4 regions of the Sutcliffiella sp. NPDC057660 genome follow, and region 3 is predicted to be linked to each of the others. Evidence: riboswitches for the same ligand, from Rfam matches in the RefSeq annotation. Region 3 holds a riboswitch; each other region holds the start of a gene.
The links. A riboswitch is a leader RNA that binds a small molecule or an ion and turns the genes downstream of it on or off. The one in region 3 is predicted to bind S-adenosylmethionine.
Positions count from the first base shown of each region.

Region 1: linked by a shared signal. The riboswitch ahead of ACFVAD_RS14615 (Fur-regulated basic protein FbpA) and the one ahead of ACFVAD_RS21430 (carboxymuconolactone decarboxylase family protein) in region 3 are both predicted to bind S-adenosylmethionine.
Region 2: linked by a shared signal. The riboswitch ahead of mtnW (2,3-diketo-5-methylthiopentyl-1-phosphate enolase) and the one ahead of ACFVAD_RS21430 (carboxymuconolactone decarboxylase family protein) in region 3 are both predicted to bind S-adenosylmethionine.
Region 4: linked by a shared signal. The riboswitch ahead of ACFVAD_RS08120 (sugar ABC transporter substrate-binding protein) and the one ahead of ACFVAD_RS21430 (carboxymuconolactone decarboxylase family protein) in region 3 are both predicted to bind S-adenosylmethionine.

Region 1 covers NZ_JBHVHV010000011.1:186,914-195,056, forward strand. The annotation lists gene ACFVAD_RS14595 (hypothetical protein) at 32-241, shown strand; gene ACFVAD_RS14600 (DUF3817 domain-containing protein) at 361-660, shown strand; gene ACFVAD_RS14605 (metallophosphoesterase) at 726-1,880, shown strand; gene ACFVAD_RS14610 (DEAD/DEAH box helicase) at 1,978-3,420, shown strand; SAM riboswitch class I at 3,508-3,616, shown strand; gene ACFVAD_RS14615 (Fur-regulated basic protein FbpA) at 3,861-4,064, shown strand; gene ACFVAD_RS14620 (multicopper oxidase family protein) at 4,161-5,711, shown strand; gene ACFVAD_RS14625 (DUF6944 family repetitive protein) at 5,743-6,327, shown strand; partial or broken gene ACFVAD_RS14630 (S8 family peptidase) at 6,364-7,333, opposite strand; gene ACFVAD_RS14635 (lmo0954 family membrane protein) at 7,595-7,948, shown strand; gene ACFVAD_RS14640 (PspA/IM30 family protein) at 7,967-8,143, shown strand, end outside.
Region 2 covers NZ_JBHVHV010000003.1:40,171-48,313, reverse strand. The annotation lists gene ACFVAD_RS03475 (ZIP family metal transporter) at 1-337, shown strand, start outside; gene ACFVAD_RS03470 (Spo0E family sporulation regulatory protein-aspartic acid phosphatase) at 361-540, opposite strand; gene ACFVAD_RS03465 (divergent polysaccharide deacetylase family protein) at 807-1,586, shown strand; gene cbpA (cyclic di-AMP binding protein CbpA) at 1,635-2,273, opposite strand; gene ACFVAD_RS03455 (CoA-disulfide reductase) at 2,397-3,737, opposite strand; gene ACFVAD_RS03450 (1,2-dihydroxy-3-keto-5-methylthiopentene dioxygenase) at 3,858-4,397, opposite strand; gene ACFVAD_RS03445 (methylthioribulose 1-phosphate dehydratase) at 4,424-5,065, opposite strand; gene ACFVAD_RS03440 (2-hydroxy-3-keto-5-methylthiopentenyl-1-phosphate phosphatase) at 5,062-5,727, opposite strand; gene mtnW (2,3-diketo-5-methylthiopentyl-1-phosphate enolase) at 5,724-6,968, opposite strand; SAM riboswitch class I at 7,058-7,164, opposite strand; gene ACFVAD_RS03430 (pyridoxal phosphate-dependent aminotransferase) at 7,254-8,143, opposite strand, start outside.
Region 3 covers NZ_JBHVHV010000022.1:58,858-67,000, forward strand. The annotation lists gene proS (proline--tRNA ligase) at 1-609, shown strand, start outside; gene ACFVAD_RS21405 (ketopantoate reductase family protein) at 913-1,824, opposite strand; gene ACFVAD_RS21410 (serine hydrolase domain-containing protein) at 2,018-3,025, shown strand; gene ACFVAD_RS21415 (SDH family Clp fold serine proteinase) at 3,072-3,881, opposite strand; gene ACFVAD_RS21420 (class I SAM-dependent methyltransferase) at 4,253-5,014, shown strand; gene ACFVAD_RS21425 (zinc ribbon domain-containing protein) at 5,059-5,265, opposite strand; SAM riboswitch class I at 5,457-5,562, shown strand; gene ACFVAD_RS21430 (carboxymuconolactone decarboxylase family protein) at 5,703-6,272, shown strand; gene ACFVAD_RS21435 (ABC transporter permease subunit) at 6,287-7,108, shown strand; gene ACFVAD_RS21440 (ATP-binding cassette domain-containing protein) at 7,108-7,827, shown strand; gene ACFVAD_RS21445 (aliphatic sulfonate ABC transporter substrate-binding protein) at 7,830-8,143, shown strand, end outside.
Region 4 covers NZ_JBHVHV010000006.1:121,843-129,985, forward strand. The annotation lists gene ACFVAD_RS08100 (cupin domain-containing protein) at 3-542, shown strand; gene ACFVAD_RS08105 (ABC transporter permease) at 660-3,908, opposite strand; gene ACFVAD_RS08110 (ABC transporter ATP-binding protein) at 3,905-4,597, opposite strand; gene ACFVAD_RS08115 (aminotransferase-like domain-containing protein) at 4,830-6,011, opposite strand; SAM riboswitch class I at 6,235-6,342, shown strand; gene ACFVAD_RS08120 (sugar ABC transporter substrate-binding protein) at 6,457-7,575, shown strand; gene ACFVAD_RS08125 (sugar ABC transporter ATP-binding protein) at 7,897-8,143, shown strand, end outside.

The DNA of each region.
Region 1 (8,143 bases), on a different contig from region 3:
TGAAATATTTGGTGCACAAGGGGGAGCTAGCATGAAAAAGTATAAAATCATGTTTTATGGCGTACTCATCAGTTTCTTTCTGTCTGTTCTCTATTCTATTTATATCCACCTATCAGACCCGACCTGGGGAGATCTGGCTGCAGTAGCATCCTTCATTGTCATCTTTCCATCTGCACTTGTTCTGACACTATTGATCCAGTTGGGCTACCTGATCTATTGCAGGAAATCGAAAAGTAGATAAAAGGTGCTCTTTCACAGATTTCCACTTCACAGGATTGTCAACTTTCTATCCGCTATGCGGCCCGGAAATCCATTATAATACAGAAAACAACTAGCAAATATTAAGGTGGTTTATATTCTATGAAAAAGACGCCAATTGATCGATTTCGAGTAATGGGATTTATTGAAGGGGGCTCGCTTCTACTCCTGATGTTTATTGCCATGCCAATAAAATATGGCCTGGATATTCCGGAGGTGGTAAGTGTAGTCGGGGCAATCCATGGTTTCCTTTTCATCACCTATCTTTTCGTCATTGCCTATGTAACGTATAAAGTCAGATGGTCCTTTAAATGGATAGCGGGTGCAGTAATTGCAGCATTTATCCCGTTTGGAAATATAATTTTGGACTCTTATCTGAAAAAATCCACTCTAGTAAACTGACCCCTTATCTCAGGGGTCAGTTTTTTGATGCTGTTTGTTATAAGTTTCCGTTGCAATGTCTTATAATGAATGCAGATATAATCATCAAAGGGGTTGTCGTGTTGAAGCTTCGTCCTGTTCTATCAATTCTTGCATTTTTTTCGTTGTACAATATATTCGTTTACTATCTTGGCTGGAATGTGTGGATCTGGGCAAGCACCGCCTTGAATTGGGAACACCCCATCCTATATAGCCTCATTGTAGCAATAGTCGCGTATTCCTATATACTCGGAAGGCTGATGAAGGTCCTTAGTTTCCTCTCCATCCTCGGCTCCTATTGGTTTGCGGTGGTGCAATACGGTCTACTTCTGTTCCCTGTAGCCAATTTAACTGTATTTCTGCTGAAGTGGAGTCCATTATCAGAAGAAGCTGCAATCATCTGGACCGGAAATGTTACTTTGATCATCTTTATGCTGCTCATGGCACTAGGGACGTTCAACGCATACAGTCCGGTAATTCGAAGCTACGAGATCTCCATACCCAAAAATGTGATAAACCATAAAGAACTGAAAATCGCTGTAGCATCTGATATGCATTTCGGAAAGCTATCCGGAAGGGCTCATGTGAGTCGTCTTGTAAAAATCGTGAAAAGTATGAATCCGGATTTAATCCTGCTTCCTGGGGATATAATCGATGACGATCCAAAGCAATTTGTACGGAAGCAAATGGGGGAAATCCTGAAGAACATGCATGCTCCAATGGGGATGTACGGTGTACTGGGCAACCACGAGTATTACGGAAGAGAGATTCCGGCTTTTTTAGAGGAAATGAATAAGCTTGATATCCGCATTCTCATGGATGAAGTAATTAAAGTCGAGGACAGCTTTTATTTAGTGGGCAGGAAAGATAAGACGGATTCAAGAAGACGGTCTATCAAGGAATTGGTAGAGAACCTGGACCATAATCTTCCCATCATCGCCATGGATCATCAGCCGACCCAGCTAAAGGAAGCAGAAGAAAGTGGTATTGATATAATTTTATCTGGTCATACCCACAGAGGGCAAATGATGCCCAATCACCTCATTACCAAAAGGATGTTCGAACTGGATTGGGGCTACCTGAAGAAAAACAGCTTACATGCTATCGTTTCCTCGGGGTTCGGTTTTTGGGGACCGCCGATACGAATTGGCAGCAGATCCGAGGTAGTTGAATTAAAGGTCTCCTTCTTACAGGAAGATTAACCTGAAGTGAATAGACTCAAATGGGTCTATTTTTTTTACAAACGATAATGAAGTATAATGAATCAGGTGTAAATAGAAGAAAAAATGAGGGTACAGCATGAAAAATAGTTTTAGAGACTTCCAATTAAGTGAAGAGATAGTTAGCGCTCTTGAAAAATTAAAATATACAGTTCCTACGGAAGTCCAAGCAAAAGTTCTTCCGAATGCAATGGAAAAGAAGGATCTCGTCGTGAAATCACAGACAGGCAGCGGCAAAACAGCAGCATTTGGCATACCGCTTTGTGAACTAGTAGAGTGGGAGGAGAATAAACCCCAGGCACTCGTTCTGACTCCAACCCGCGAGCTTGCGGCCCAGGTCAAAGAGGATATAACGAATATCGGTAGGTTCAAGCGGGTTAAAGCCACCGCGATCTATGGCAAGCAGCCATTTGATAGGCAGAAGCTGGAGTTGAAGCAAAAGTCTCATGTGGTCGTGGGGACACCTGGCAGGGTGCTCGATCATATGGAAAAAGGGACGTTTGACGTGGAGCGTTTAAAGTATCTTGTTATAGATGAAGCAGATGAAATGTTAAATATGGGTTTTATTGATCAGGTGGAAGCCATTATCCAAAAGTTGCCCATCGATAGGGTGACGATGCTATTCTCCGCGACATTACCAGAGGATGTCGAGCAGCTTTCTCATAAATATATGAAAACGCCAACTCATATTGAAATAAAAGGTACAGGAATCACAACAGATAAAATTGAGCATGCAGTTATTGAAGTTCAAGAGAATGAAAAGTTTTCACTGTTGAAGGCTGTTACAACACTGGAGAACCCGGATAGCTGTATCGTTTTTTGTAGAACTCAGATCCAGGTGGATGATGTATATCGTCAACTAGAACGCGCGGGCTATCCTTGCGACAAGCTGCATGGCGGTCTGGTGCAAGAGGATCGTTTCGCTGTTATGAATGAGTTCAAACTAGGAAAATTCCGCTATCTGGTGGCGACGGACGTTGCGGCAAGAGGGATTGATATCGCAAATGTTTCTCTTGTGATCAATTACGACCTGCCGATGGAGAAAGAGAGCTATGTCCATCGAACAGGCAGGACGGCTCGTGCAGGAAATTCGGGAAAAGCCATTACATTCGTTACTCCATATGAAGAAAAATTCCTCGCAGAAATCGAATCGTATATTGGATTTAAGATAGCGAAAAGAGAAGCTCCAACTAAAGAAATGGTTTTTCGGGCAACATCTGAATTTGAAATAAAAATAAATACACGTCCAACTATTAAAGAAGCAAAGAGTGCGAAATTGAACAAGGATATTATGAAGCTCTATTTCAATGGTGGAAAGAAAAAGAAAATAAGAGCGGTCGACTTCGTCGGCACCCTATCCAAAATACCAGGAGTGGCTGCAGGGGATATAGGCATCATCACCATTCAGGAAAATGTCTCCTATGTTGATATTTTGAATGGAAAGGGTCCGATTGTACTGAAAGCGATGAAGCACACCACGATAAAAGGAAAAATGCTGAAGGTCCATGAGGCACGACAATAACTCTTCAATCCACAGTTGACAAATCGGAATCGTCGGGTTTATGATTATCATAACAAATTACTCTTTCCAGTCATAACTTAATAGCGTAACTTATCCAGAGAAGTGGAGGGAATGGCCCTATGAAGCTTCAGCAACAGATTCTATAAAAAGAATACTGTGCTAATTCCAGCAAGCAGTGATGCTTGGCAGATAAGTTGAGGTCTTATTTCTTAAAAAAACCAACCTCTTCTTGTCTCAGACTGGAAGAGGTTTTTTGTATTTTCTATAGTTGACTAGCTGTTGATTGGAGCAATAGGCGAAGACTCCTGCGGGAGGTAGCGTTTAGGGGAGACCCCACAGGCGAAGCCGAGGAGGCTCTCGCAAGCCCCGCGGAAAGCGCAGCCTAGTGCGGAAATCAACAGCGGTGCTAAACGTAACCAAAATTTTAAGGAGTGATGAAAATGGGAGAAATTTTGAAAAATGCGGTTGAAAATCGGCGGTCGGAATTAATCAGTAAGCTCCTCTATTTCCGTGTATTCAAAAAGGAGGATCAGCACCTGTATGAACTGTCCTTATCAGACTTGGAGCAGGAATATAAAAAATACGACCATTACATGCATCCCCATGATGACATGGGATCGATCCAGTGGGTTAAAAGCAAGTAGGAGGATTAATGAGGAGACGGGAACTGTAAAAATAGGGTTAATATGCAAGACAGCCGAATATTCTTTGGGGAGAGCCTATATAAGGGGGAATCAAAAATGTCTGAAACCACAATTGTATCCTCACTTACAAAATTTGTAGATGCACTCCCTATTCCTCCAAAATTAGAACCAGTAAAAAAAGACAACACTTACACCTATTACGAGGTAACAATGAAGGAAACAAAGCAATCCCTTCACCGCGATCTCCCCTCGACAACGGTGTGGGGATATGAAGGAATATTCCCTGGACCGACCATAGAAGTCGACTGTGGGGAGAAGGTATTCATCAAATGGATGAATGCTCTGCCAAAAAGGCATTTGCTGCCAGTGGACTTTACGGTTCATGGTGCCCATAAAGATGTTCCGGAAGTCCGAACAGTCGTTCATGTACATGGTGCAGTTGTGGAACCTGATAGTGACGGGTACCCCGACTCATGGTTCAGTGCAAATTTTGAACAGGTTGGCCCCACATTTACACAAAAAATCTACCGGTACGATAATTACATGAATTCCTGTACGCTCTGGTACCATGATCACGCACTTGGTATTACCCGCCTCAATATATATGCAGGACTCGCTGGGATGTATATAGTACGAAGTGATTTCGAGCGTTCCCTGAAACTTCCCTCATCCGCCTATGATTTCCCTCTTATCATCCAGGATAGATCCTTTCGACCGGATGGTTCTCTCTACTATCCGACACAACCGGATGAACCGGTATCAGGATTGAAAACATCTGTAGTACCGGAGTTTTTTGGCAATACGATTCTGGTCAATGGGAAAGTATGGCCTTACTTGGTAGTAGAACCTCGCAAATATCGTTTCCGAGTAGTCAATGCTTCCAACAGCCGCTTTTATCGAATAAAACTGGACTCAGGACAGCTCATGTATCAGATCGGAACGGATAGAGGTCTGATGGATCGACCGATAGGCATCAGATCCATCACACTTGCACCAGCAGAAAGAGCAGATTTAATCATTGATTTTACTAATCTCGAAGGAGAAAGTATCATCATGACCAATGATGCACCTGCTCCATTCCCTAAGGGGGACAAGGGAAATGAAATTGTAGAAGTAATGAAATTCTTCGTAGAACTGCCACTTCGACATATAGACACCTCCGTCATTCCAGCTTACATGGAAAACCTCTCAAGACTACGGACACATGATGCGACAAAAAAACGTTTTTTGACATTGGATCATACCATGGACCGATTTGGTCGTGAAATGATGCTTTTGGACAACAAGGACTGGGATGCCCCCATATCTGAAAAACCAGTTCTAGGGAGCACAGAAATCTGGTATTTGGTCAATACCACCGAGGATACCCATCCCATTCATATCCATCTGGTGGACTTTCAAATCCTGGGCCGCAGGGAATATGATGTGGAGCGGTTTAATCGGGAGCGGGTGATTGAGTATAGGGGAGACCCCTTTCCGCCAGAACCGCAGGAATGCGGCAGGAAAGATACAGTCAGGGCTAATCCGGGGGAAGTTACCAAAATCATCATGAAATTTGGCCCTTTTACAGGACTATATGTATGGCATTGCCATATGCTAGAACACGAGGATTATGAAATGATGAGACCTTATATGGTAATAAAGTAAGCTTTAATTTGAAGAGAATGGCGGATAAATCATGAATGATGAAAAGAAAATACTTGCTGGTTCATGGATACAGGCTATTGGAACAGTCCTTTCCGCTATAAGCAGTACAAGATTCCTTGTAAGGGGGGAAGAGGAGAGTGATGGCTTAGACATTGTTGGGAATGTGCTTCAAGCTACAGGAAATGCATTGGAAGCCGATGGGCAGGAAGGTTTCTCATATGGAAGGATTGGCAATGGAATTCAAGCCGTCGGGAATATCACGGTTATTTCAGGCCTGGTCTTGCCTGAAGAAAAAATCATCAGGGGAAAATTATTTATCACTGGGAATCTGTTTCAGGCTCTCGGTGCAGCGACGGCACTAGGAGAAGAATGGGAGGCGACTGATGCTGATGCAATGGCCATCATCGGGAACATACTTCAGGTTATAGGGAATTCCCTTCAGGCAATCGGTGGTGCAGAAGAAATAAGGACAGGGGAAAGTGAAAACACTGATGCGGTGATTACTACGGGGAGCTGGATTCAAGCAATCGGGGCGGTCATTCTTGCATTGGAAATCACTAAAGAACAAACCGTTGATGAAAAAGAATCAAAGAACAAAATCCCAAAGGAGTGTTAATCTCCTTTGGGATTTCCGTTTTGACCTTTTCTTAGTCTATACACCGATCGATTCTTCAATATTTATTTGCTTCAAATACTCAGCCAGCAATTCAGGGGCAGTTAGATAAATCAGCCCATTTCCCTTCGAGACTCTTAGGGTATCCTAATGGAATGGTACGCTTCACAAGCTGTGCATACAATTCCGGCTCGGTAAGCTTTCGCTCAAACTCGCTTTCTGACAAATGTTTGACCAGGGAGAGTGCCCCAGCAACGTGTGGTGCGGACATGGATGTACCACTGAAAACAGCGTATCTGCCTCCGGGAATCGTGGAGATTATCTTTTCTCCTGGTGCTACAACGTCCACTTCATTATTGGAATTGGTGAAATAGGACGATTTACGTTGAAGACTCACTGCCCCAACCGAAATTACTTCGTTATAGCCTGCCGGATAAGAGAATTCCTCGGTAGAATGCTTTCCATCCCCCTCATTCCCTGCGGCACACACAACCAGGATTTGATTTTCCACTGCGGTCTTGATTGCATCATGAAGCTCAGGAACGTCTATCGGGCCACCAAGTGACATGGTGATGATATCCACTTTCTGTGTAATTGCATATTCAATTGCGCTTGTCACCCATTCATAGGAGCCAGAGCCTTCTTCTCCAGCAAGTGCTTTTAAAATCAGCAGTTTGGCTTCTGGAGAAACGCCGATCACACCGGATTCGGCATTAATGGCAGCGATGGTACCGGCAACATGTGTGCCATGTCCGTTATAGTCGGTAATCTTTTCGGGGTCGCCATTATCATCATCGGTAAAATTCCGACCTGCAATGATTCTCCCTTCCAAATCCGGATGGGAGGTATCGCATCCGGTATCAATGACTGCTATGACAGTACCTTTTCCTTTAAAGCCTCTATTCCAGAGAGAGGGAGCTTGTATCATGTCCACTCCTTCGGGAATTTGCTGCGCCTCAAACAATTGATTGTCAACTTTGTACGGAATTAAATGAACCAGCTTTTCCATTACAACGCCTCCTAATCATTATTTAAAAAAAGTGAGACAAGTTACTTTCTGAAAATTCTACCAATTTCCATTGAAAAGTTCAAGTGCCAAAAAGACTATGTAAGCTAACTTCCTATCAAAACGCATATCTTTTCAAAACGCATATCTTTTCAACGGTCGTAGCCCCGATAAGCCTCAAGTCTTATCTCAAAATATAGCTCAGGCTCGTTATAGCAATCCTTGAAAGCAGATAAGATAGAGACATGAAAGGAGGAAACACAGATGAAAAAATTTGGATTGTTATTAGTAGGGGTAATCGCGTTCTTCATATTACTGGCGAATATCGGACCGTTACTCGGGTTGGCCTTAAGCTTGGTTGTTTCCTATTATGCGGTGAAGGAGTTTATGAAAACCGATTCCACCGCCAACAAGGTACTGTGGGGAATCATCGGTTTCATCGCCATTGGATTCTCGATCGCAAATGTCCCGGCCGTTCTAGGACTTGTAGCAGCGTACATTTTATATGTTGTTTATAAAAACTGGAACAAGCCGAAAGACACGATCATCGAAGCGAAAGAAAGCGATGACCCATTTACAAACTTTGAAAAAGAATGGAATGCACTAAACAACAAATAATTAAAGGAGTGTCTGAAAATGAGTTTATTTACGAGAATTAAGAATACTATCGCAGCAGATTTCCATGAAGTTCTTGATAAAAAAGAGCAAAAGAATCCAATATCCATGCTTAATCAGTACTTAAGGGATTGTGAGAAAGAAGTGGATAAGGTACGACTTTTAGTGGAGCGTCAAAACATCCTGAAAGATGAGTTT
Region 2 (8,143 bases), on a different contig from region 3:
AAATTTGATCGCTTTTGCGATTGGTTTACAAAATGCTCCTGAGGGATTTCTGGTTGCGCTTTTCCTCATGAATCAAAAAATCAATCGAGTTAAAGCATTCCTTGTAGCTACATTAACCGGAGCAGTGGAAATTCCAATGGCCTTATTGGGCTTTTACCTTACTTCCATCGTTTCGAATTTGGTACCTTATGGTCTTGCGTTTGCGGCAGGAGCGATGCTTTATATCATTTATAAAGAACTCATTCCTGAGAGCCATGGTGATGGATATGAAACCACTTCCACCTACTCTTTCATCTTTGGGCTTTTATTCATGATCTGGCTGATTCAGATCTTCTAACCATTCTCTTTTGGAATGGTTTTTTATATGGACTTCTTTTGGTAGATCATTTTTTGATACTCATAAATTAGCTTGTCTAAATCCTGGCTGCATTTAATTGTTTGATCACTGATATAACCCGTTTTATTGGCCAAAACAATCATAGAGTCCCTTTTCTCTTTAATGAGAATCAATAGGTTCTCTACATACCCTTCATACGACAATGTAATTCGCTCCTTTTATCTCTCTGCTCTCCTTTTCGAATTATTACAAAAATTTCTATTAATGTAAATAGAATCGCAATATTAGACAATCTTTTCACAAAGTTTTTTCACCCGACCGCATGAATACACAGATTTTGTGCAAAATGAAAGTAATAAAGGATATTTGCCAGCAAAAAAATATTAAAATGCGAGAATCTTGTCGAATGGAACCTCACCAAAATCCTAATAACAAACCTTATACAGCATCTTAGAAATGAGTGGTAAAGTTGAAAAATCTCATCGCTATTTTATCCGTATTATCAGTGTTTTTAGGCAGCATCGTCATTTATGCAGAGGAGCACCATCAGAATAGTAATAGAGTAGCCATTGTAATTGATGATTTCGGCAATGACATGAAGGGGACCGAAGAAATTCTTCATCTGCCAGTCAAGTTGACTATTGCGGTGATGCCGTTTCTTTCTACAACAAAAGAGGATGCGGAGCTTGCGCATGAATTGGGGCACGAGGTCATATTACATCTTCCAATGGAACCCGTTAAAGGGAAGAGGAGCTGGCTGGGTCCCGGAGCCATCACAACGGACCTCTCCAATAAAGAAATTGCAAAGCGAGTAAATGCGGCAATTGATGCCGTTCCTTTCGCCGTTGGAATCAATAACCATATGGGATCAAAAGCCACTTCAGATGAGCGTGTGATGCGGATTATCCTTGGTATCTGCAAAGAAAGGCACCTCTACTATCTGGACAGTAAAACCTCAAGAAAAAGTGTCGTTTCAAAAATTGCCACAGAACTTTCTGTACCCTATTTGGAAAATGAATTGTTTTTTGATGAGGTTTACACAACCAACCATATCGTAAAGCAGACTAACCAGCTCATCAGAAAAACAGAAGTAGATGATAGTATCATTGCCATCGGTCATGTGGGCATTGCAGGTGAAAAGACAGCCAGTGTTCTGAAACAATATATTCCTGCACTCAAGAAAAAAGCTGAGCCTGTCACTTTATCGACTATCCTCATAGAAAAAGAGTTGATTACCACTCCACAATAAAAAACGAGCATCTTTTCCCTATGGGAAGATGCTCGTTTTACGGCTGTATTACTTCATAACATCAATCTGATCGACATGTGTCACCCTGAACTCTTTCTCTTCCAGCTTTTTCACAATCTTATTCAGTTTATCCTCAGGTAGCTCGGCAGGGAGGTTCACGATGATCCGTCTTAAATATTTCTCCCCGTTATCAAGCGTAAGCATGCCGTCAATGTTGATGTCCTTCAGCATGGTAACAAGATCCTTTATTGCCCCTTTATGTTCAATTGTGGCGATGGTCAAGGTGTAACCCCCAGTTTTCATTCCAAATGAATCAGCAAGTACATCCATGACGTTTGCATGAGTCAGAATCCCGAGAAATTCATTACCCTCGTTCAGTACAGCAATGAATGGCAGTCGTTTAATTGTGAAAAACGCTTGGAAAAAGGAGTCCTCCTCAAAAATGAATGCATCTTTATTTTGGATAAGGGACTCCACAGAATCGTTTTCAGATCCTTTCCCCTCGTATAGGTAATCCAGTAAGTGCACTTTATAGACTAGCCCTACAAAGCTTCTCCCATTATCCTCCAGGATGGGAATGCAGCGGTAACCTGTCTCTTTAATTTTCTCATACGCGTCCTTCACCGTATAGTTCGGCTCACAATACTGTACATCTTGCTTAGGCACAAAATTATAACGTACTTTCATTCCCTCACTCCTCCAAAACACATCTATTTATGTAGATAAAACTACTTTTACATTAGCATATTCGCATAAAAAGGTAAAGAAAATTCATAATATTAAAACTTTTAATTCTTATTAATTTTCCTCTTATTTTGCCGCATTTGCTGCAATCTGAACCGCATCCCAAACTGTTGCATAGGGTGGTGCGTAACTTAAGTCCAGCATACCAATCTGTTCTGTCGTCAATCCGCATGTAATGGCTGTTGCATAGATATCTATCCGTTTTGCCGCACTTTCATCCTGACCAAGTATTTGTGCGCCAAGCAGTTTCTTTGACTCTTTTTCATAGACAAGTTTAATGTGAAAAGGCAACGCATTAGGATAATAGGAAGCATGGCTATTTGTTTCAACTTTTACTGTTTTAAAGTTTACATTCTCCTGTCTAGCAGATTTTTCCGTCAATCCAGTCATCGCAGCTGTCCAATCCATAATTTTCACTACGTTCGTGCCAAGTATTCCCTGAAAGGAATTCGGGATTCCAGCCATGTTATCCGCTGCGACTCTTCCATGTTTATTGGCTGTAGTACCTAAAGCAATATTAACAGGCTTTTGCAAAAGAAGATGGTTACTTGTCGCGCAGTCCCCGGCAGCATAGATGGCAGGAATGCTGGTTTGCTGCTGTTTGTCAACAATGATGGCACCATTATCTAGCATATTCAGTCCAATACCTTTGACAAACTCCGTGTTAGGTTTATTCCCGATGTTCACGATAACTGCATCCACATCATACTTCCCTTTATCCGTGCTTACGCTGGTAACCTTCCCTTCCACAACGTGAAGCTCCTTGACTTCTTCGCCAGTCAGGATTTTCACCCTGTCTTTTAGGCAATCCTCCAAGATTTCAGCCATATCCTGATCATAGTTAGGAAGGATATGTGGCTGCAATTCGATGACCGTTACTTCCTTTTGTAATTCCATCATCGTTTCGACCAGTTCCATCCCTATATACCCACCACCGATTATCCCAACCCTCTTCACATCTTTTCTTTCTTGAAAGTATTTTCTCATGTCCATTCCATCTTTAAGGGTCTTTAAAGTAAAGACATTCTCTGCATCCTTTGGTACAAATGGAGGAACAATTGGTTTTGATCCGGTAGCTATCAGTAGTTTATTATAGTTCACTTCCATCATTTCGCCGGATTGGAGATTTTGGACAAGCACTACTCTTCGCTCTGGCACCACTTTTTTGACTTCATGCTGAATATGTACCTGGATATTCCGTTTCTCGAAATCCTCTACAGTCCTCGCCAATAGGTCTTCGTGCGACGCTGTCACTCCAGATATGTAGTAGGGTAGACCGCAGGCACCATATGAAATATGTTCATCCTTTTCAAAGACGGTTATTTTTACATCTTCCTTTAGTCTTCTAAGCTTGGAAGCCGCACTCATGCCACCCGCTATTCCACCAATTATCACTATATGCTCCATAAAATAGCCTCCTATTTGCATCAGTTCATCACCTTCCATTATATTCCCTCTTTAAGGGGGGATTACTCATAAAAAAAGACATTTGAGTGAAAATCATATCACTCAAATGCCTCTCGTTACTTAGTTATTTATCTGTTCTGTCTGGCTCTCATAAATTGGAACCCATCCTTCAGTCGTAACGAAAATCCGTATGGCTACGACCTTTCTGTCCTCCATGAGGGTAAAATAATGACGGACATTTGGTGGTACACTTATCAGATCTCCAGGCTCCAGTTCCACGTCGAAAAAGCTGCCGTCCTTGCCTTGAATGACAAAAATCCCATGGCCGCTCACAATATAGCGGACCTCATCATCGGTGTGATGATGCTCTTTATTGAAATTCTGCAAAAGCTGTTCCAGGTTAGGAGTGGTATCGGATAAGGAGATGACATCCTGTGCTCTGTATCCACGTCTTGCCGAAATGTCCGCAATTTCACTCTGATAGGCAGCTAGGATTTCCTCTTTATTTTCTTCTGTCAGTGCAAAATTCTCCTGAAGATAATCAGGCAGCTTGGAGGTATCCCACTTTTCATAAATTACTTCATTTTCAGTCAAAAAGGATTCCACTTTTTCTTGTACTTTGATTCTTTCGTTTGTTTGATGAATTCTGATTTCAGCCATTCTTTTTTCCTCCTCAAGGTTTATTTTTAATGGACCTGCAAGCTTGCTCTAATACTGTTTTTCACGCTTAAAAGCTTTAAGTGATAGGAAAACAGGAATTCCCATGCTTCCAGGTGTTTTTTCGCTTCAAATGCCGTTTTTCCCCAGACCGTAATTCCGTGATTTTGGATCAGCACAGCACCACTGTCTCCATGAATGTGCTTTGAAAACTCCCTCGCAAGTTTTGGAATATCAGCATGGTTTTTAATAATTGGAATGCTGACAGAGGCATCCTCTTCCCAAATCCCCAAGGCTTTTATAATTTCCTGGCCTGTAAAGACTATCTCCTTCTGCTCTGCATATAATTGCGAAATGACATTATTGTCGACCGTATGGACGTGAAGGGAGCAACCGGCATTTGACTTGCCGTACACTTCCACATGAAGCAGTGTCTCGGCGGAAGGCAACAGAATGGTCTCTTCCACCGCTTCCCCAGCATAGTTTACTAGCAGAAAATCTTCCGGTGTTCTTTTCCGCTTATCCTTACCACTTGCTGATACAAAAAAAGTCAAAGGATGATCTGTTACTTTGATCGAAAGATTTCCACTTGTTCCAAAAAACCAATCGCGGCCAGCCAGCTCCTCCTTCACATCTGCAAGCTCATTCCACCTTGCTATCTGAATACTCATGATGACACCTCCTGCTTCTTCAGTATCTTTATCACATCGAAGAAGTCTTCAAATGCTTCATAGTTAATGGATTGCTCATTGCATTTTTCAATCAGAAAATCCCTGGCTATTACTTTATCCGCCATTTTCGCCGCTTGCAGATCTGTAATGGAATCACCAATCACTATTTTATAAGTGTCCTTATCTGCAAGTTTACGAATGACTGATGGTTTGCAGCACCCGCATTCGTTTTGGCATTCCTCATCACAAGAATGCGGCCAGTGAATCCTGATGCTCTCTCCTGAAAAATCAGACTCATTGCAGTAGATTTGGCCCCGGGGCACAATTCCACTCAGCAGAGGCTCCACAAAAAAGTCTATTCCTCCTGACACAATATAAAGTGGAATCTGCTGGTTCCTCGTGTATTCCACAAACTCATGAAATCCTCTTCTGATCGCGGCATGTTCTAAAATGTACGTGCTGATTTCTTCCCTTTGGTTTGAGGGAAGCAGGGAAAACATTTTCCCCACTCCTTCCCGGATGGATATCTCCTGCGAAAGAACTTTATCCTTTAATTCATTCCACTCAAGTGGGGCATATTTCTTCATAATGGCAATGATGTTGTCACTGTCTGTTACCGTTCCATCAAAATCACAAAATATCATTGGCTGACCTGCACTCATTTTGCAACCTCCAAACTGCCCCATTGTTCAATTGCGAGTTTCAGTTCCGGGTTCGTTTCAGCCTGTTCGCTCAAGGTTTTTCCAGCCAACACTCCATTAACCGCCTGTCTGAAAGCCGAACCACCGCCAATGGCGCCCAAAGCGTGTCCATGGATTCCTCCACCTGCATTGATGACAGAATCCAATCCAAAATCCTGATAAAGCTGCGGTACAAGGCCTGGATGGATTCCAGCTGATGGTACAGGCAGGGCAGCTTTCATTCCATCTTCGACCTTTGTTAAGCTGTTTCTGATTCCCAGTGCTTCCTTCTTTGGCAATGCGACACTGCCATAGGGGGAAGGAAACAAGGAAAAGTCGGCTCCAGCGTACCTAACTAGTTTTCCAAGAAGAAGTTCGTTGGAAATCCCATAAAACTCTGATGGAGTACTTGCCCCACTTACTGCAGGGTGTGCCATGATCGGTATCTGGATATTTTTATCCTCAGCAAGACACTGTAACACGTCCAATCCATAAGCAAAAACATTGAATAGTAAAATGTCTGCACCTAGCTCCACTGCCCGCTTCGCTTTTTCCCTCAATTCAAACGTTCGGCCTGTAAGATTGACAGCATAGCGGGCACGATGCCCTGTCTTTTCGTAAACTTCCTCCAAAACTTTCTTGCCGACTGCAATTCTCTTTTCAAATGGCGTGAGCGGATTCTCAAAAAGGATTTCATCATCCTTGATAAAATCGACTCCTCCAAGTGCCTGTTCCCGAAGTTGATTTCCAAGGAATGCGAGGTCCCTGCCAATTACACCTTTAAAAATGCTCATGACATACGGACGATCGGTTATCCCCGTCAGTTCCCTGATTCCCTCCACACCGAACTTTGGTCCGGGGAATAGGCTTTTCAGTTCACTCGAAAACTCCAAATCTAACAGCTTGATTTCACCGTCCAAGGAGAGCTTCCCGAACACAGTTGTCAATATTGCAGGTAGATCATTGCTGAAGTTTAAGCTCGGGTAACCGATTTGGATTATCCCTCTGGTGACGGTGCTTCCGATATAGCTGTTCACCCTCTCGCTTGGTTCAAGTTCCTGGACATGAACCACCCTGCCCTTATGTTTTTTCAGCTGTTCCTGATCCAAAAGCGGCAAATCTGTCCAAGAACCCACTGTCAAACCAAGGGCAATACCCTCAGCTTTTTTTTCCAAGTTCCCTTTTCTGTCATGTACTAGGTATGTGGCAATAATTTCACTCATATCTGTCATCCTTTCAATCACGTGAAATGGTATGATATGTAAGCACTAAAAAACCTCTTCGATAAGAAGAGGTTAGGCATCCTAACATCCTCTTATCTCCCAGCATTAAAGCTGCAAGATTTAGCACCGTGCTTATGTACATAAGTCGGTTGCCGGGTGTCATCGGGCTAGTCCCTCCACCTGCTCTTGATAAGAAAACGCAATATATATAATATTTTTAAGGTTAAAATAAAAGAAATCTAACAGGAATTATGACATCCTTCCGGCTAGTTGTCAACAAAGTATTCAGAAAATATGCAGTTTTTGAATCCTTTGCACCGCATCCTTCAGACGTTCAGTACTTGTCAGCAGACCTACACGCACATAGCCTTCACCATGGGATCCGAATCCTATTCCCGGCGCCACGACCACATGAGCCTCATCTAGCAGTTTATCGGCAAATTCAGAGGATGTGAATCCTTCGGGAACCTTTAACCAGGCAAAAAAAGAGCCTTGCGGCGCAGTAACTTCCCATCCTATTTCCTGCAGCCCTTTAATGAGGATATCCCTTCTTTTTGCATAAAGGTCCACCAGCTCTTCCACACATTTCTGCGATTCCAGCAGGGCTGTCGTCGCAGCTTCCTGTACCGCACCAAAGATGCTCACATACATATGGTCCTGCAGTAGATTGATTGCCTCTATGACACTGGGGTTGCCGACAGCAAATCCAACACGCCAGCCTGCCATGTTATATGTCTTGGATAGTGTATAAATCTCAATTCCCACTTCTTTCGCACCCGGAGTCTGCAGAAAGCTTAGCGGTCTTTTCCCTTCAAATCCGATGGCTCCATATGCGAAATCATGTACAACACAAATATCATGCTTATCCGCCAGGTCTACCGTCTCCTCGAAAAATTTTGATGTGGCAACTGCACCAGTGGGATTATTGGGATAGTTCAAAAACATCAGCTTCGCTTTATCCAAAACACTTTCATCTATATCTTCATAATTTGGTAAAAAATGATATACTTCTTTTAACGGCATATATTCCATTTGTGCTTTTGCAAGGGCAACCCCTGACCAGTAATCGGGATAGCCGGGATCTGGTACAAGCACAGTATCTCCTTCATTCAACAAGCATTGCGGAATTTCAACAAGACCTGCTTTGCCGCCAAATAGTACCGCCACTTCCGTTT
Region 3 (8,143 bases):
CACGGTGATGACCGGGGCTTGGTCGTTCCACCCCGAATTGCGCCAACCCAGCTGATGATTGTTCCGATTGCACAGCATAAAGAGGGAGTGCTTGATTTTGCCTACGACTTGAAGGAGCGTCTGGATGCACAGTTCCGCGTCGGCATTGATGCGAGCGACAAGAAGCCAGGCTGGAAATTCAATGAGTATGAAATGAAAGGAATTCCACTTCGCCTCGAGGCTGGTCCTCGTGATATCGAGCAGAACCAGGTCGTGCTCGTGCGCCGTGATACGGGTGAAAAACTGACGGTATCGGTGGATGGATTGGAAGCGACCATTGCTTCGGTGCTTGAGGATATCCAAGCGAGCCTGCTGGAAAAAGCAAGACAGCATCGGGAGGAGAAGACAAGCGTCGCCGTGACCTTTGACGAGTTCAAGACGCAGCTCGAGGAAAAAGCGGGCTTCATCAAGGCGATGTGGTGTGGCGAGCAGAGCTGCGAGGACAAGATCAAGGAAGAAACAAGTGCAACCTCGCGCTGCATGCCGTTTGAGCAGGAGAGCTTGGCGGATGAGTGCGTGTGCTGTGGTTCGAAAGCGAAGCATATGGTGTATTGGGCGAAGGCTTACTAAAAGAATGATGGCGACCTCCCGCGCTTTTTGTGTGGGAGGTCGCTTTTTTTGGTCGGAATACGGTTTTGGGTAACTTGTTTTTTTCCAGTTATTGTATAGATGACAGATTAAAGCAAAAAGTGGACAGATTAAGGTGGGTTTTGGACAGATTACTGCATGAAGTGGATTGATTATGCATGATTTTGGATCGATTAACCATCGTTTTGGATCGATTCGTAATTTCAACCAAAGTCAAACCCCTTTATTACCTGCTTATAATTAAAAGAAGGGTGCCCCTGTCCGCCAGGAAGCACCCTTTTCACGCTATTGTCCTTCATAAATACGCAAATTGGCGTAGATTTTCTCCAAAGTCGGTACGGAAATCTCTTTGTCTGCCGCAAGCCCAAGCAGATAACCGAAAAAGTGGTCCGCTTCAACCGGTAATCCTTTTTCCATGTCACGCTGCATGGAGGATTTCATGCCAGCTTCGATGCTGTGGAGCTTGTCCCAGTTCAGGTCCACGATATTTTCCGCAATCGGGGCATTGACACTGCGCATCACGGCCGCCACTTCATGCAAGGTATCTTTTACCGTAGCAGCGCCCAGAGAATCTTCCCTGATTGGCCCTATCGGGGAGCGGAACAGAGTCGTCACACCTGCCAAAGTGGCGATAAACAGATACTTATGCCACATATCCCGGTTGATATTTTCAGATAGGACAAAATTGCTCTTCGTACCACCAAACACTTCAGCAAGCTTCATCACACGTTCGGTCTGTTCTCCCGTGCGCTCGCCGAATACCAGATCATGGATGCCACTCGTCTGCACGATGCTGCCCTCTGCATCCAGCGTCGATTCCACAAAGCACAAGCCGCCGAGGACATTCTTTTCATCAAAAGCGGTAACGAGCTTTTCCACATGTGATATGCCGTTCAACAACGGAACGATCATCGTCCCAGGACCGACATACGGTTTGAAATCCTCCACTGCTGCCTCCAAGTGATAAGCCTTCATGGATAATAAAATGACGTCATAGGCTTCCACCTGTTGACCGCTTGTAAGGAGAGAAGGCTGCAACACTGCATCCCCATGTACACTTTTGACAACCAGGCCGGTCGCCTCCAGCTGTTTTTTCCGCTTCTCCCTTACCAAAAACGTCACGTCTTCGCCTTTTTCCAACAGCCTGCCGCCAAAGTAGCCGCCGACTGCCCCTGCACCAACAACAAGTATTTTCATAGAGAGTTCCCCCTTTGATATTCTATATTTTCTATTGTATCAGGTAATGGGATGAACTGTTGCGGAAATGATTCGCAATATTTAGTATGTTGCCAGAAGAGAAAGAAGAATAATATGGTAATATTGTTAGTGAGTCCCTAACCAATTAGTAGTTGCATTAGCCATTGGAACAAACAATAGGATGTGTGAGTAAATGAAGATAAATAGTGTGATAGAGGAAAAAGCCAGGGAAATTGATTTTTCTGGTGTAGTATGGATGCAGGACAAAAATGGAGATGTATATAGTTCTGCCTACGGATATTCCAATCGGTCTGATAGATTGCCAAATAAGGTGGAAACCAGGTTCGGGATTGCTTCGGGCTGCAAGCTTTTTACCGCCATTGCAATCGGACGGCTGGTACAGGAAGGGAAGCTGGGTTTCGAGACGAAAATCAGTGATGTTCTAGAGTACGATTTTCCTGAATTTGATAAGAGTGTGACCGTTCATCACCTGTTAACCCATACCTCAGGAATACCGGATTATTTTGACGAAGAGGTAATGGAGGATTATGAGGATCTGTGGAAAAGCAGGCCCATGTATCAAATAAAGCAATTGGAAGATTTTTTGCCAATGTTCCAGCAGGGTAAAATGATGTTTCCGCCTGGTGAGAGATTCCATTACAATAATGCCGGATTTGTTTTATTGGGCATGGTGGTTGAACGCGTCACCGGTGAAAGCTTTACGCATTATGTCGAGGAGAATGTATTTCTTCCTTGTGAAATGAAGGGCTCAGGATATTTCTCCTTCGATCAATTACCTGCCGACACTGCGACAGGCTATATAGACAACGAAGATGGAACCTGGAGAAGCAATATCTATTCAGTACCTATCAAAGGTGGAGCGGATGGCGGTGCTTATGTAACAGCACCAGATATGGGGAAGTTTTGGACAGCCTTAATGGGACGGAAATTATTGAATGAAGAAATCACAAGCCGGCTTTTGACCCCGCATGTAGAGGTGGGGGCAGATAGATATTATGGGTACGGTATCTGGATCGACAAACGAAACGATAGCATATATAAGTATCATGTTATGGGATATGACCCCGGTGTAAGCTTTGCCTCTGGTTACTATCCGGCTACAGGTAACATATTGGTTATTCCATCGAATAAAGGTGTAGGGCCACATAAGTTGATGGCTGTCATTGAAAAAAATTTGTGAAAATAAAGAAAGGCATGTCTCCCAAGCTGACATGCCTTTCTTTTCATCAGGATAATAGTTTCGCCTTCGTAAACCTCTCATTTTCATCTATCCAACCCTCATATTCCTTGGTGTTGATACAGACTGTCTTTCCGTATTCATTCGATTGAATAAGCGCCTTCACCTTTCCTCGTTTATTTTCATGGTTATTCAGATCGAGTTCCTTAGAAATGTCCTCAAAAATAGATAAGATCAGATTTTCTTCCGCTTTGGTGGGATGGATAACGTTAAGTCCTATGCGTTTTACCTCATCCCTATAGAATCGAAAGTTATGATGGGTATTGGATTCCAGGAAATGATGGATGATTTCTTCCGGTGGACGGCTGCTGCGGGTGCCAAGCAGGTGAGGGGCATACGTCCTTATCTGTGAGACGGTTCTTTCCGCATGTCCGATCAGTAAGGGGTGGACCTGACTTTCAATAAGCGCATGTAACGACTGTGTTTGATCATTAGTGGACATGTTCGAATTTTCATGAGCAATGGACTTAAAATAGTTCATATCGCGCCAGCTAATATTCATGCCATCGTTAATACGTTCATTCCGGACAGATGGATCAAACGGGCTTAAAGATGCCTGTTTGGTCATGAGCAGTTGGCTTGCACCAAGTGACAGTAGTGTTCCTGCACTATGGGCTACATTCGGGATGATAATCTCAAACTCTTTGAAATACTGCTTGATCAGATTCACTATATTAAATGCCGTGGTAGTATCCCCGCCGCCAGTTCGCAAAAATAGAGATAGCCGTTCCGATTCATCCATAGCCTCGAGATGCCTAGCCAGCGGCTCCAGGACATCTTCATAAATACCGCTAACCATCACGAGGATGCTTGTGCCCCGCTAGCTTTCCAAGGATTTGATATATTGTGATCTCATTGTTTTTCCCCCATTAAAAAGTGCTTGTTCGAATTTCCGGATAGTACCTGTATATGTTGAAAAAGTAAAATGTAGAACTTTTTCAATACTATTAATATCGTCAAATTTCCAGATAGCTAAAACATCGAAATATGGTAATATTTACAGAATAGGTACAGTAAGCGGCAGAAAACATTCGAAAGTTTTGATAGGATTAGGAGAAAAAAGAAAGGACTGCAGAATATGAATCTATTGGAGCATGATATATAAGACCGTTCTCGCGGACCTCCGGCGGGCAATCCTACACAAAGCATAATAAAATTGGAGGTAATCGCATGTTAAATGACAAATCATTCATCCACTATTTAAAAGAGGCCGAACAGGATTTTTCGGGTTGGGATTTTTCTTATGTGACGGATACAGGACGCATGGCTGCAAGCCTACTATCCTGGTCTTACGGCAGCATGGCGAAAAAGCTGATCACAGAAGCGACAAGCTTGCTCGATATGGGAACAGGGGGCGGAGAGCTTCTTGCCAAACTCCAGCCGTTTCCACAATCCGTGTTCGCAACGGAAGGTTACAAACCCAATTTTCCCATCGCCACAAAGCGGCTAGGCCCATTGGGAGTAACCGTGGTCGAGATAGAGGAGGACAATCTCCTCCCTTTTGCAAAAGGTCAGTTCGACCTCATCATCAACAAACATGAAGCCTATTCTGCACCCGAGGTAAGAAGGGTCATCTCGGACAGAGGGATTTTTCTGACGCAGCAGGTCGGAGGGGCGGATTGTGCCGAAATCAATGAAGCGCTCGGGATACCGTTGAACGACGAGTATCTCCACTGGCAGCTGGACTTCGCTAAAAGAGAGCTTGAGGAGAATGGTTTTCGTATAACTTTATTCAAAGAGGAATCGCCTATCCAGCGTTTTTATGACGTGGGGTCATTGGTTTATTATTTGAAGGCCATTCCTTGGCAGCTACCGGACTTTGAGGTTGTTAAATATAAGGAACAGCTTTATAGCATCCACCGCAGCATCGAGTCAAAGGGTTATTTTGATGTCACGCAGCAGCGGTTCATCATAAAAGCTGAAGCAATCTAAGAGGAGGGCGTCTCCATTGTTTGGGACGCCCTCTTTAAAGAAACTCACCCACCAAAAAAGAAATCCAACACATTCGAAGCTGTGGAAGTGTCCTTATTATAGAATTCCGAGTAGCCGCAGTTCTTGCAGAATACGACGATGAAGCGGTTATGCTGGATATCGAACATTTTGGAAAGCCCTGTTCCGGTTGTGGCGATTTCTTTTGTTCCTGCGTTGGTGGATCCGCATTTGATACAGCCTTTTTCTTTCATGTAAAATTCCCCCTTAAATAGTTTTCCTTCTACTAGTAGTTAGTACGCAGAGAGTGGAAGGAGGTTTCGTACTGAAATGATAAATAGTTATAAAAATTGAAAAAGTTCTTGTGAAGTAAATAAATACCTGTTAAGCTAATAAACAATTAAACTTACCTGTTAACTACGAATTAAATTAAATTATGATTTACTTCTTATTAAGAGAGGTGGAGGGTCTGGCCCTGCGAAACCTCAGCAACCGCAATCGAATGATTGAATGGTGCTAATTCCAACAGAGCATGCTCTGGAAGATGAGAAGGGGATTTTTTTGATAAACCCTCTTCTTATTTATTGGAAGGGGGTTTTTTTATTGGGGGGAATAGTGCATATCTTAAACCAACCAAACATATAAGTTTAATTATATTTTGATGCTCGAAAAAATGGAGGGGGAAAACAATTTGTCAACATATCAAGAGGTTCGCAGGAATCTAGGAGAGGCTCTGAAAAAAGCGCCGAAACCATTCAGAAAATACCGCAATTTTGCAGATGAAGTATGGTCTGAAGGTTCACTTGATTCAAAGACCAAGGAAATCATTGCGGTAGCAGTAACTCATGTAACAAAATGCAGCTATTGTGTGGATTATCACACAAAAAAAGCCAAAGAGGCAGGAGCCTGTGTAGAAGAACTGGTGGAGGCTGCGGTACTATCGGCATCGATACAGGCAAATCCTTTACTCGACGATGAAGAGAACATTCGAGTGTTTTCTTCCAAAAGTGCAGAAGAGTTCTTTACATATCCAATAACCGAGGATTGTTTTCACCTGGATAGAAAAACGAAGATCTTAATAGGGTTATCCATCAGCTACGCCTTGAATAACCGCTACAGTATCTCGTTGTTCAGGGAGCAGGCAGTAAATTGGTCCATCAGCGAAGAGGAAATCAAGGAAACAAGCAGTATTGCATCCGCCCTGTTAGCAGGTGCAGCTATCAGGCACATCGATGAAGTATTGCTTGCTTATGGTGAATAACAGGAGGAATTCAAATGTGGAAAGGAAAGAATAATAGATTTGTGAATCATGTTCTCCCCTGGCTGGTCCCAATCATCTTTATCGGAGTGTGGCAGGTGCTCGGGCAGGCAGGTTATATCGCCAAGAACTTTTTGCCAACCCCATTAAGTGTGGTAGAAGGAGCAATCAGGCTCACCAGGTCAGGTGATCTTTTCGATTACATAGCGGTGAGTACAGGAAGGGCATTGATAGGGTTTTTGATAGGAGGCTCGATTGGGTTTGTACTTGGTCTGGTGAATGGAACCTTCTTGATTTTTGAAAGACTGTTCGATACTTCCATCCAAATGATCCGTACCATTCCCCACTTGGCTTTGATCCCATTGGTCATCATCTGGTATGGGATCGGGGAGGAGGCCAAAATATTCCTGGTAGCCCTTGGTGTCGCTTTTCCCATTTATTTGAATACCTTCCATGGAATCAAAAACGTGGATAAGGGACTGCTTGAAATGGGACGCATCTACCGTCTTAAGCCATTGCAGCTGTTCACGAACATCATTCTACCAGGAGCATTGCCTTCGATACTGGTTGGAGTGAGATATGCCCTGGGGATCATGTGGATGTCGCTGATTGTGGCGGAGACGATCGGTTCTGATTCCGGAATCGGCTATATGGCAACCTCGGCAAGGGAATTTGTGCAGATGGACATTGTGATATTGAGTATCATTTTATATGCGTTGTTAGGGAAGCTGTCAGACTACATCGCGACCATACTTGAACGAAGGTGGCTGCAATGGCATCCCAATTTCTTCAAAAGCAAGAAACGTTCGACAAGAAAGTTGAAAAGGAGAGCGTTATAGTGGCAGGAGTAGAGATCAATATTAAAAATCTGGACAAAAGCTTTGGTTCGTTGAAAGTGCTGCAGAATATCGATTTCCATGTGAAAGCAGGAGAGTTTGTAGCCATTGTGGGTAAGAGCGGCTGTGGGAAGAGCACCCTCCTTCGAACGATAGCGGGATTGGAGAGCATAACAGGGGGAGTCATCACCTTCAACAGCAAAGAGGTAAAAGGAGTGCAGGAAACAACAAGAATGATGTTCCAGGATGCGAGGTTGCTCCCATGGAAAGACGTGCTGACCAACGTCAGGGTAGGAAATTCCGATCGCACCAAAGCGGAGCAGGCTTTGGGCAATGTTGGCCTGCTTGAAAAAAGCAGCGAGTGGCCAGGGGTTTTATCCGGCGGACAGAAGCAGAGGGTATCACTTGCACGGGCTTTGGCAGGAGATCCGGATCTGATTCTATTTGATGAACCGCTGGGTGCACTGGATGCCTTAACAAGAATTGAAATGCAATCACTGATTGAACAGCTTTGGAAGCAGCAGCGCTTCACCTCGATATTGGTGACACATGATGTCAGTGAAGCGATCATTCTCGCTGACCGGGTCGTCCTGATAGAAGATGGAGGGATCTCCTTGGATGTGAAAATTGATTTGCAGCGTCCCCGTGTAAAGGATGCGAGGTTTACAGATTACGAGAACATGATTCTTGAAAGAATTTTGGATAAGGGAGAAGGAGTGTAGAGATGAAGAGAATTTTATTAGCAATAATTGCGATTGCAAGCTTATTGGTAGCAGCAGCGTGTGGTTCCTCGGACAGTACGGGAGGGGATGCATCTGGTGCAGGGAAAAAGGTGATCATCGGCTATCAAAAAGGCAACACGCTGAACATTCTTAAAGCAAGGGGGAATCTGGATGACAGACTGAAGGAAGAGGGCTATGAAGTAGAATGGAAGGTCTTTACCATCGGAACAGCCTTGCTGGAAGCATTGCATGCAGGGCATATAGATTTCGGCCATGCTTCAGATGCGAATAGTGTCTTTTCCCAAGCAGGTGGAAA
Region 4 (8,143 bases), on a different contig from region 3:
AAATGGAAATAGGATCAAAAATTCGGGCAATACGTAACCGAAAAAAAATAACCATTGCTCAAATGTGTGAAGGCACCGGTCTATCAAAGGGTTTTATCAGCAATGTCGAAAACAATAACACCTCTCCATCCATCAGCACACTGCAGACGATATCGAATTATCTGGGAGTTCCACTTCCCTATCTATTATTGGAAAAGCAGCAGCATATGCGGGTGGTGAGAAAAGCGGAGCGAACCTACTCCACTTTTAACAATTTGAAAATAGAGCATTTGACGTCCAAAGGCGGGCTACGAATGATGATGGTTGAATTCCCTCCCGGTGCTTCCATGGGAGAGGCGAATGCCCATGAGGGAGAGGAAAGTCACCTAGTATTGGAGGGGAAAATCCTTGCAGAACAAGGCGAGGACTCCAATATTCTTGAAGAAGGTGATTCGTTCAGCTGGAATGCAAGTGTCCCCCATTTTGTCAAAAATATAGGAGACGGAAAAGCCGTCGTATTAATAAGCATCTATTCTGATACGGAACTGCATGATATTTTTTAGTGGGGACAGGTGACCTGTCCCCAAAAAGGCCGTCCGAAAAGTCAGCAAACCACTTTTCGGACGTTCCATCTTCTATTTCACCTGAAAACCTTGCAGGGTCGATGTAAAAATGTCTAATTATGGTTGATCGAACCTTATCAAGATCCCTTTCCCGATCGATCGATTTTTAAATAGCAGTCCATAATTTTCGGTATCCTCCGGTATGGAAAATTCCAGAATCGCATGCATTTTCCCGCCTAAATATCCATTGAGATACTCTTCATCCCAGCCCTCTGCTTCCAGTACAGTTGTATCAACCGGACGATAAGTTTCTTCACCGATAAGAAGAGAGAAGCTTTTGTCCAGTTTCATCTCATAAAGCGTATTCTCCAGGATTTCAAAGGAAAGCTCTATCGCCAAGTTTTTCATTCCCGGTTCAGCAGGCAGCTGGCTATCGATCTCTTTAGCGGAATAGGATAGAATATTGCGCCATGAGGTATCCAGGCTGGTTTGGTGAGAGGGGAATTCCAGCTCATAGCCTCCCGGAGTCTCATATGCACCACTTCCATCTATTTTTGGGGGAGCTTCCTGATTGTCGTCCTCTTTACTGGATTCAGGTTCATTCTTCACTACCTCCCCGGTTGTTGGATTGAATGGCTGCTTTATTTCTGCATTCACATCTTTCACTTCCATCCTCGGTGCAACCTTGATCATCATAAAAAGGAAAATCCCGACCACTAGAGCGGAGGCTGTAAGCAGTGTCCATTTTAAGCGCTTCTCTACGTTCTTCCTATTGGTGACACTCCCGCTCATTCCTTGACTAGGGACCATTCTTACTGCACGTTCTGCCGGGAAGATGGATCCTATCAAACCGATTGTCACTGGTACCAGACCGGTTGCCAGAATAAATCCGATATCCTCCGTCCCTACTTCTCCATATAAGGCAAGCATCATGATAAAGGCCAAGGAAAGGCCGATAATCCCCGCAAATAACCCGCTGAATATGCCTTCCGCCAGGATCAGCCTTCGGATACTCCACCTTTTCCAGCCGATCGCCTGCAGCAGGGAAATTTCCTCACGCCTTTCAGACACATTTTGCCACATAATTTCAGCTGTTGTCAGAATCGCAATAAGAAGGGAAATAAAAATAGCCGCATAATGTGCAGGACCGATCTCCAATGCTACGTATTCTCCAAGCAAAGAAGTGTACATGATGCCCCTTAAACGAAGTGAAATATACAGGAACATGGCCAAGAGGGCTGTCGGTAGTGCAATGGAGATGACAGATAGAATGCTGCGCTTCCATTTCCCGATAAAATGATTGAAGGCCATCCGGTAGATTCCTCTTGCCTGAAATAACCGAATGCTATTACTGGATATTTCCCCTGTTCGCATCGCCTCATAAGGGGATATATTCCTTGTCAGGATTACCGGCACCACTGCCCCCAAGATATAGACTATGAGACCGAATGTCCCTGTCCAAAAGAATCGTGAGAATGAAATGGTGGAATCGGTATTCACATAGATAAAGCCGAGCATCATCCAGGATATCAAAGCGACAAACAAACCGATGATGGTAGATTCAAGGAATAATAGTCGGCTTAGCTGGCTCGTCCGCCAGCCCACTGAAAGTAATACGGCGAATTCCTTGCGCCTTGCCAGAAGGCTGACAATCCCTGACGACCAAACATAGACTATCGCAACCGCAATGACACTGGATAGCACCGCTGAAAAACCTACCTTTGTTTCCCTGAAAATAGAGATGGAGGACCCGATATTCACCCAGGGCTGCTGAATCCAGCCAAGATCATCCTCCCCATTCAATCCCGGAATATAAGTCAGAGCCAGTTGCGGGGATGAACCTAAAGTGATATCCGTCATTAGGCCGGTTTTATCTTCAATTTCAGCTGCCACCCTGTCAAGGATTGCCTGGCTATCATCACTCAAGCCTGAAACACCTGACACCTTTATCCGGATGGATGATATCGGTTTATCGCCAAGCAGATTCTCCGCCGCCTCAATGGTAGTCAGCATTCCTGGCGGATCTGATAGAAAACTGTAGGGATCCCCGGTAGGCTGCAATTGCGCTGGAGGATTTACAGGATTTCCTTTTGCATCCATGACGAACTCTGCCGTAGCCGGACGGTAGGTTTCCATCGGAAGTTCATTAGTGGGATCCATTGAGATTGCAAGATTGCCAGTATCATAGAAACCGATCCAATTCGGTTTGATTTTTGGCAGTTCCAGAAAGCTAGGAGCCATTACTTTCGGTTCGCGGAAGGACTCTCTGTTCTTATAGACACCGACAGTATTTTCCCCATTCATAAATGGTGCTATCTGATAGGAAAAAGGCCATCTATCCGCATAAGGGCTCTCAATTTCCCTAAACTCGAGTGGAGTCGGCCTGAAAACGATGGAAGTAAGGTCGTTATTTGCCTGGTGGACCATTTCCGTGTCAAGTTGCCCGCTTTTCCAATCCACACCAGTCATTTTACTGACAAATGAATGAAACGTCTCTTCTCCCGTATAGGAAAAAGTCTGGACAGCATCTCCCTCAAGGGTGTCGAGGTACTTGGCCCCTCCTTTTTCCTTCACCATTTCCATCACTTCATCTGCATTTTCATGATTGATCTGTAAATCTAATCGCTCAAACGTAATGCTTTCAACCTTATCGACAAAGGCTTTCTGATTTACGATAATGGGAAATTCGTGATAATTACCCTGTTCATTGAATGCATGCACATCACCATTTTCAAAATACCTGCTCTTGCCCAGATCCATTATCGCCCCATCCAGCCCGACTAGCTTGGCTTCCTGTTCAGGGTCTATTCCAGCCAGGAGCGAATAGGAATATACAGTTAGATCCAAATGAGGGGCACCGACTCCATACTCCGGCCCTTTATCGTTGATGTCCCAGATATTTTGAGGAAAATAGTTGCGATATGCAGACGTTTCTTCACTCAAACCATTATCCACGGTAGTAGCGTTTATTCTTCTGTAAATGCCATCGTCGGGCAAAACAACATACCCGAATGTCACCTGATAGTCGGCATAACCGATCATTGCTATCGGAGCTGCAACCTCCACTCCGGCAATACCCTTGATTGTTTCATACTGCTCCATGCTTATTCCGCCATTTAGCCCGCTTAAATAATTTGGTTCCAACAGCTTCTTATCCTCTGTAATACTTTGTGTCCCTGCCGGCCTGACGACAATATCATAGGACGCCGACCAGCGCTGTTGCAGCGTATCGACAATCGTCCCTTTATTCGTCTCCGATAGCCCGATAAGATAAGTAAGTCCCGCACTGATAGTGAATGCCCCGATGATCAGTAGAATGAGTCGTTCCTTTCTTCTCCACCAATTCTGCCATATGAAACGAATCATGGCGTGCTCCCCATCAAATCAGAAATTACTGCTCCATCCTTCATCGTAATGATCCGGTCTGCTTTTGCAGCAAGTGCCGAATCATGTGTCACAAAAACGATGCCACAGTTTTCTTTTGCATTCAGTTCTTTCAATAAATCATAGATCCGTTCCCCGGTTTCCGTGTCCAGATTACCTGTAGGCTCATCTGCCAGTAACCAGCTCGGCTTATGGACGATCGCCCTGGCAATGGCCACGCGCTGCTGCTGGCCTCCCGATAATTGCGAAGGAAGGGAATCGTCTTTGTCCCCCAGGCCTACCTGTTCAAGTACCTCCTTGGCACGATGAAGTTTATTGTACGGGACCTTTCTTGAAAACAAAGGAGTCATCACATTTTCCAAGGCGGTTAGTGTAGGCAAAAGATGAAACTGTTGAAAGATAAACCCAATTTCCTGGAAGCGGAAATCTGCAATGAGGCTTTTTCGTTTAGATAAAATTTCCTCTCCATCATAGGTTATCTGCCCCTTTGAAGGCGTGTCCAAAGTGCCAAGCAAGCTTAAAAGGGTGGACTTACCAGAACCTGATGGCCCGATGATTGCTGTGATTTCCCCCTTTTGAAAAGTTAAATCCGTGCTTTTCAGCGCAATCGTTTTTGTGCCATCCCCCTTATAAGACTTTTCGAGTCCCTTGCATGTTATTTGTGTGATCATTTGATCCTCCTTTTATCCAGAAATGAAGTTGAAACTCCTTTTTCCATAAATTCAAATTATTACCTATATTAATTACTATATATAACGCGATTGACATTTGTAAATAAAATACTTAATATTCAAAAAATAAGTAACTATGCTTGCCGGACTAATCTATTAAAATATGGACAAAAAAAACGCCCGAAAAGTCAGCAATCCACTTTTCGGACGGTCCATTTTCTATTATTGCAATCTACTTGACTACCTTGGCGAGTCGCCTGATCCCTTCCGCTATCTCTTTTTCCCCAGCATAGCTGAATGAGAGACGGAGGTACTCTTTTCCTTCTGCCTGATCAAGGAAAAAATGCTTTCCAGGGATGTATGCCACCCCTTCTGCCATGGCATCTGACAGCATTTCCGCGGTATCGGCTCCGGGGATCTTCACCCAGGCAAAGTAACCTCCTTCAGGCACATACCATGTAACGGATTCTGGCATATTCTCCTTTAGGGCAGAGAGCATTGCCCCACATTTTGCGGAATAAGTGCCCTTCAAAATATCCAGTCTCTTCTCGAAGTCGGTGTTTTCCAGAAAAGCTGCCATCGTGCTATGGGAAAACGGATGATCGAGGTCTTTTTTGAACCACCATTGAGCTGTAATGAAATCATGCGCTGCTGCTACCCACCCGATCCGCATGCCAGGTGCCACGACCTTGGAGAGGGAACCGATATGAAGCACCCGTCCCTCTTTATCCATCGACTTCAATGTTGCGGGGCTTTCGTTGAATGCAAGCTCCCCATAGGCATCGTCCTCGATGATGAGGAAATTGTAGGAGGATGCAAGCTCCAGCAGATGCTTTCTCCGTTCTAAAGTCAGTGTGGTCCCAGTAGGATTTTGAAAGGTCGGGATAGTGTATAGGAAACGCGGCAAAGCGAGGCCGCTCTGTTTTCTTTCTGCCAGCTCTTTTTCGAGTAGATCAGTCTGAAGACCCTGCTCATCAACCGGAATGGAGATGTAATGATCTGTGTAGTTCTGGAAGATTTCCAAAGCCTCCATATAGGTTGGTGCTTCCATTGCAACCACAGCTTCCTCGTCAAGGAGAATCCGGGCAACCAAATCAATCGCCTGGCATGCACCGGAAGTGATCAATAGCTCCTCTTTGGAAACACGCATTCCACGCTCCGCCAATCTATCTTGAATCTGCTCCTTCAGCTTATCGATACGCGGACTTCCTAGATAGTGAAGAGGCAAATCCCGCTCCTCATTAAGGAGGCGCGCTACCGCCGCCTTCAGCTCCTGATCAGGAATAAGCTCTGGTGCAGGATAGCCGGAATTCAGCCGAATACAGTTCTCCGGAATATTTGGCATCCACTCACCAGGCGGACTATTCTTCAGTGCAGCTTTTATATTATTGGAGAAAAAGGATTCAGCGTCCATGTTCACCATTCCTTTCCGGGGACAGGTCCCTTGTCCCCACTCATTTATATTGATTTTAAACTTCTTCCCTGATCAGTTCCAGTAATTCTTGTTTATTTTTTGCAGATTAAATGCTGAATTCCCTTGGTTTCTCCAAATTTTCGGAAAAATAAATTCTTGACATTATTGCTTCAACCAATTAAAGTGATAATTAGAAATTTTTTAATAGAATATACGTTGTATTCTCTTATCGAGAGTGGCGGAGGGACTGGCCCTATGATGCCCGGCAACCGTTCCATATGGAATTGGTGCTAAATCCTGCAGGACATATCTGTGTTCTGAAAGATGAGAGAGGAGCATCCCGATATATATATTGCGGTGAAACCTCTCTTTTCAGGGAGGTTTTTTTATTTTGTAGAATTCCTCCCTGGCCAAAAATAGAAAAACCTAAAGGGGAGTCATGAACATGAAGAAGAAAACAATTGTGAAATCATTTTTTGCCGCAACACTATCATTATCACTACTTTTAACAGGATGTTCCTCCGGGAATTCCGGACAGACTGCAGGAGCCAAGGAAAAGGTTTCCTTTGAAAATGTACCGGAGCGCTTTGCAGATGGGGAAGGTGCGAAGATCAAGGTTATCCGCAAAATCGGCGGCGATGATCATACCGCTCAATTCCTTGCAGGTGCCAAGCAGGAAGGGGAAGCACTCGGTTTTGAAGTGGATGTATTCACCGCAAACGGGGACAGCGCCAAGTTCCACGATGCAATCGAGCAGGCTGTCACTCAGGATTATGATGGGGTCATCCTTTCCCACGGGGACGATGCCGCGACTGTAGAAGGAGTAAAGAAGCTTGTGGAAGCAGGCAAGAGCGTCGTAACGTTTGACTCCAATCCGGATGTCGGAACTGTAGCAGGAGTGACCCAGACCTCTCAGGACGATGAAGCACTTGCGAAATTGGCACTTGATCAGTTGGTGAAGGATTTTAATGGGGAAGCAAATATTGTTTACCTTTGGGTGGACGGTTTTCCTCCAATGGTAAGACGGAACGCAGTCTATAAGGACACGCTTTCTGGCAATCCCGGCATCAAGGAAGTGGAGCGATTCGGTGTGGCAGCTGCTGATACATCCGTTCAGACCCAGAATGCCGTAGCTGCAATGCTGAATAAGCATAAAAAAGGTGAAATCGACGCCATCTTCGCAACATGGGATGCCTTCGCAATCGGTGCGGCACGCGCGATCCAGGAAGCAGGACGTGACGAGATCAAGATCTATGGAATCGATGTATCCAATGCCGATCTTCAGGAAATCCAGGCAGAAAAAAGCCCATGGAAATACACAGCGGCAGTTGATCCGAAACTGATTGGTGCCGTCAACCTGCGACTGCTTGCAAAGAAGCTGGCCGGCGAGGAAACGCCGGAAACCTATGACCTTGAGGCCTCCCTCATTTCCCAAGAGGAGCTTCGCAAATCGGATCAAGCCGTCAATATGGTGAATCTCGCAGATATCATTGAAGGCTGGGGAACCTCCTCCGCATTTGAAGAGGACTGGATGAAGGTACTGAAGGAGCATTATCAGAAGTAGCATAGTGAACGGGCTGTCCGTAAAGTCATCATCTGACTTTTGGGCAGCTTTTCTTGGAAATTAGAAGGGTTTACAAGAAAAAGCTTGGTGTTTGGTAGAAGAATTGGGAAGTTTGCTGGAATTCAAACTTAACGGTAGCAATATCAACAAGGAAAATCGGGTCATTCTAACAGTTTTTTTCATCATTCTAACAGAAAATCCAATCATTCTAACACAGTTAGCCACCATTCTAACAACTTCGTCAAACATTCTAACACAATTACCAATCATTCTAACAACTACCGTTATTCACTTACTACTTTTATGAAAGGAGGACTCAACATGCCCACCCAGGTACTTCAAATGACTAACATCTCCATCGAATTCCCGGGAGTGAAAGCATTAAGTCAGGTCGATTTCACAGCGGAAACCGGTAAGGTACATGCCTTGATCGGAGCCAATGGTGCAGGAAAGTCCACACTGATGAAGGTTCTCTCCGGAGCCTACAGTCACTATACCGGCCAAATTGCGCTTGACGGAAATCTCCTTCCCATCCGCACGCCAAAGGATGCACAGGACTTTGGCATCC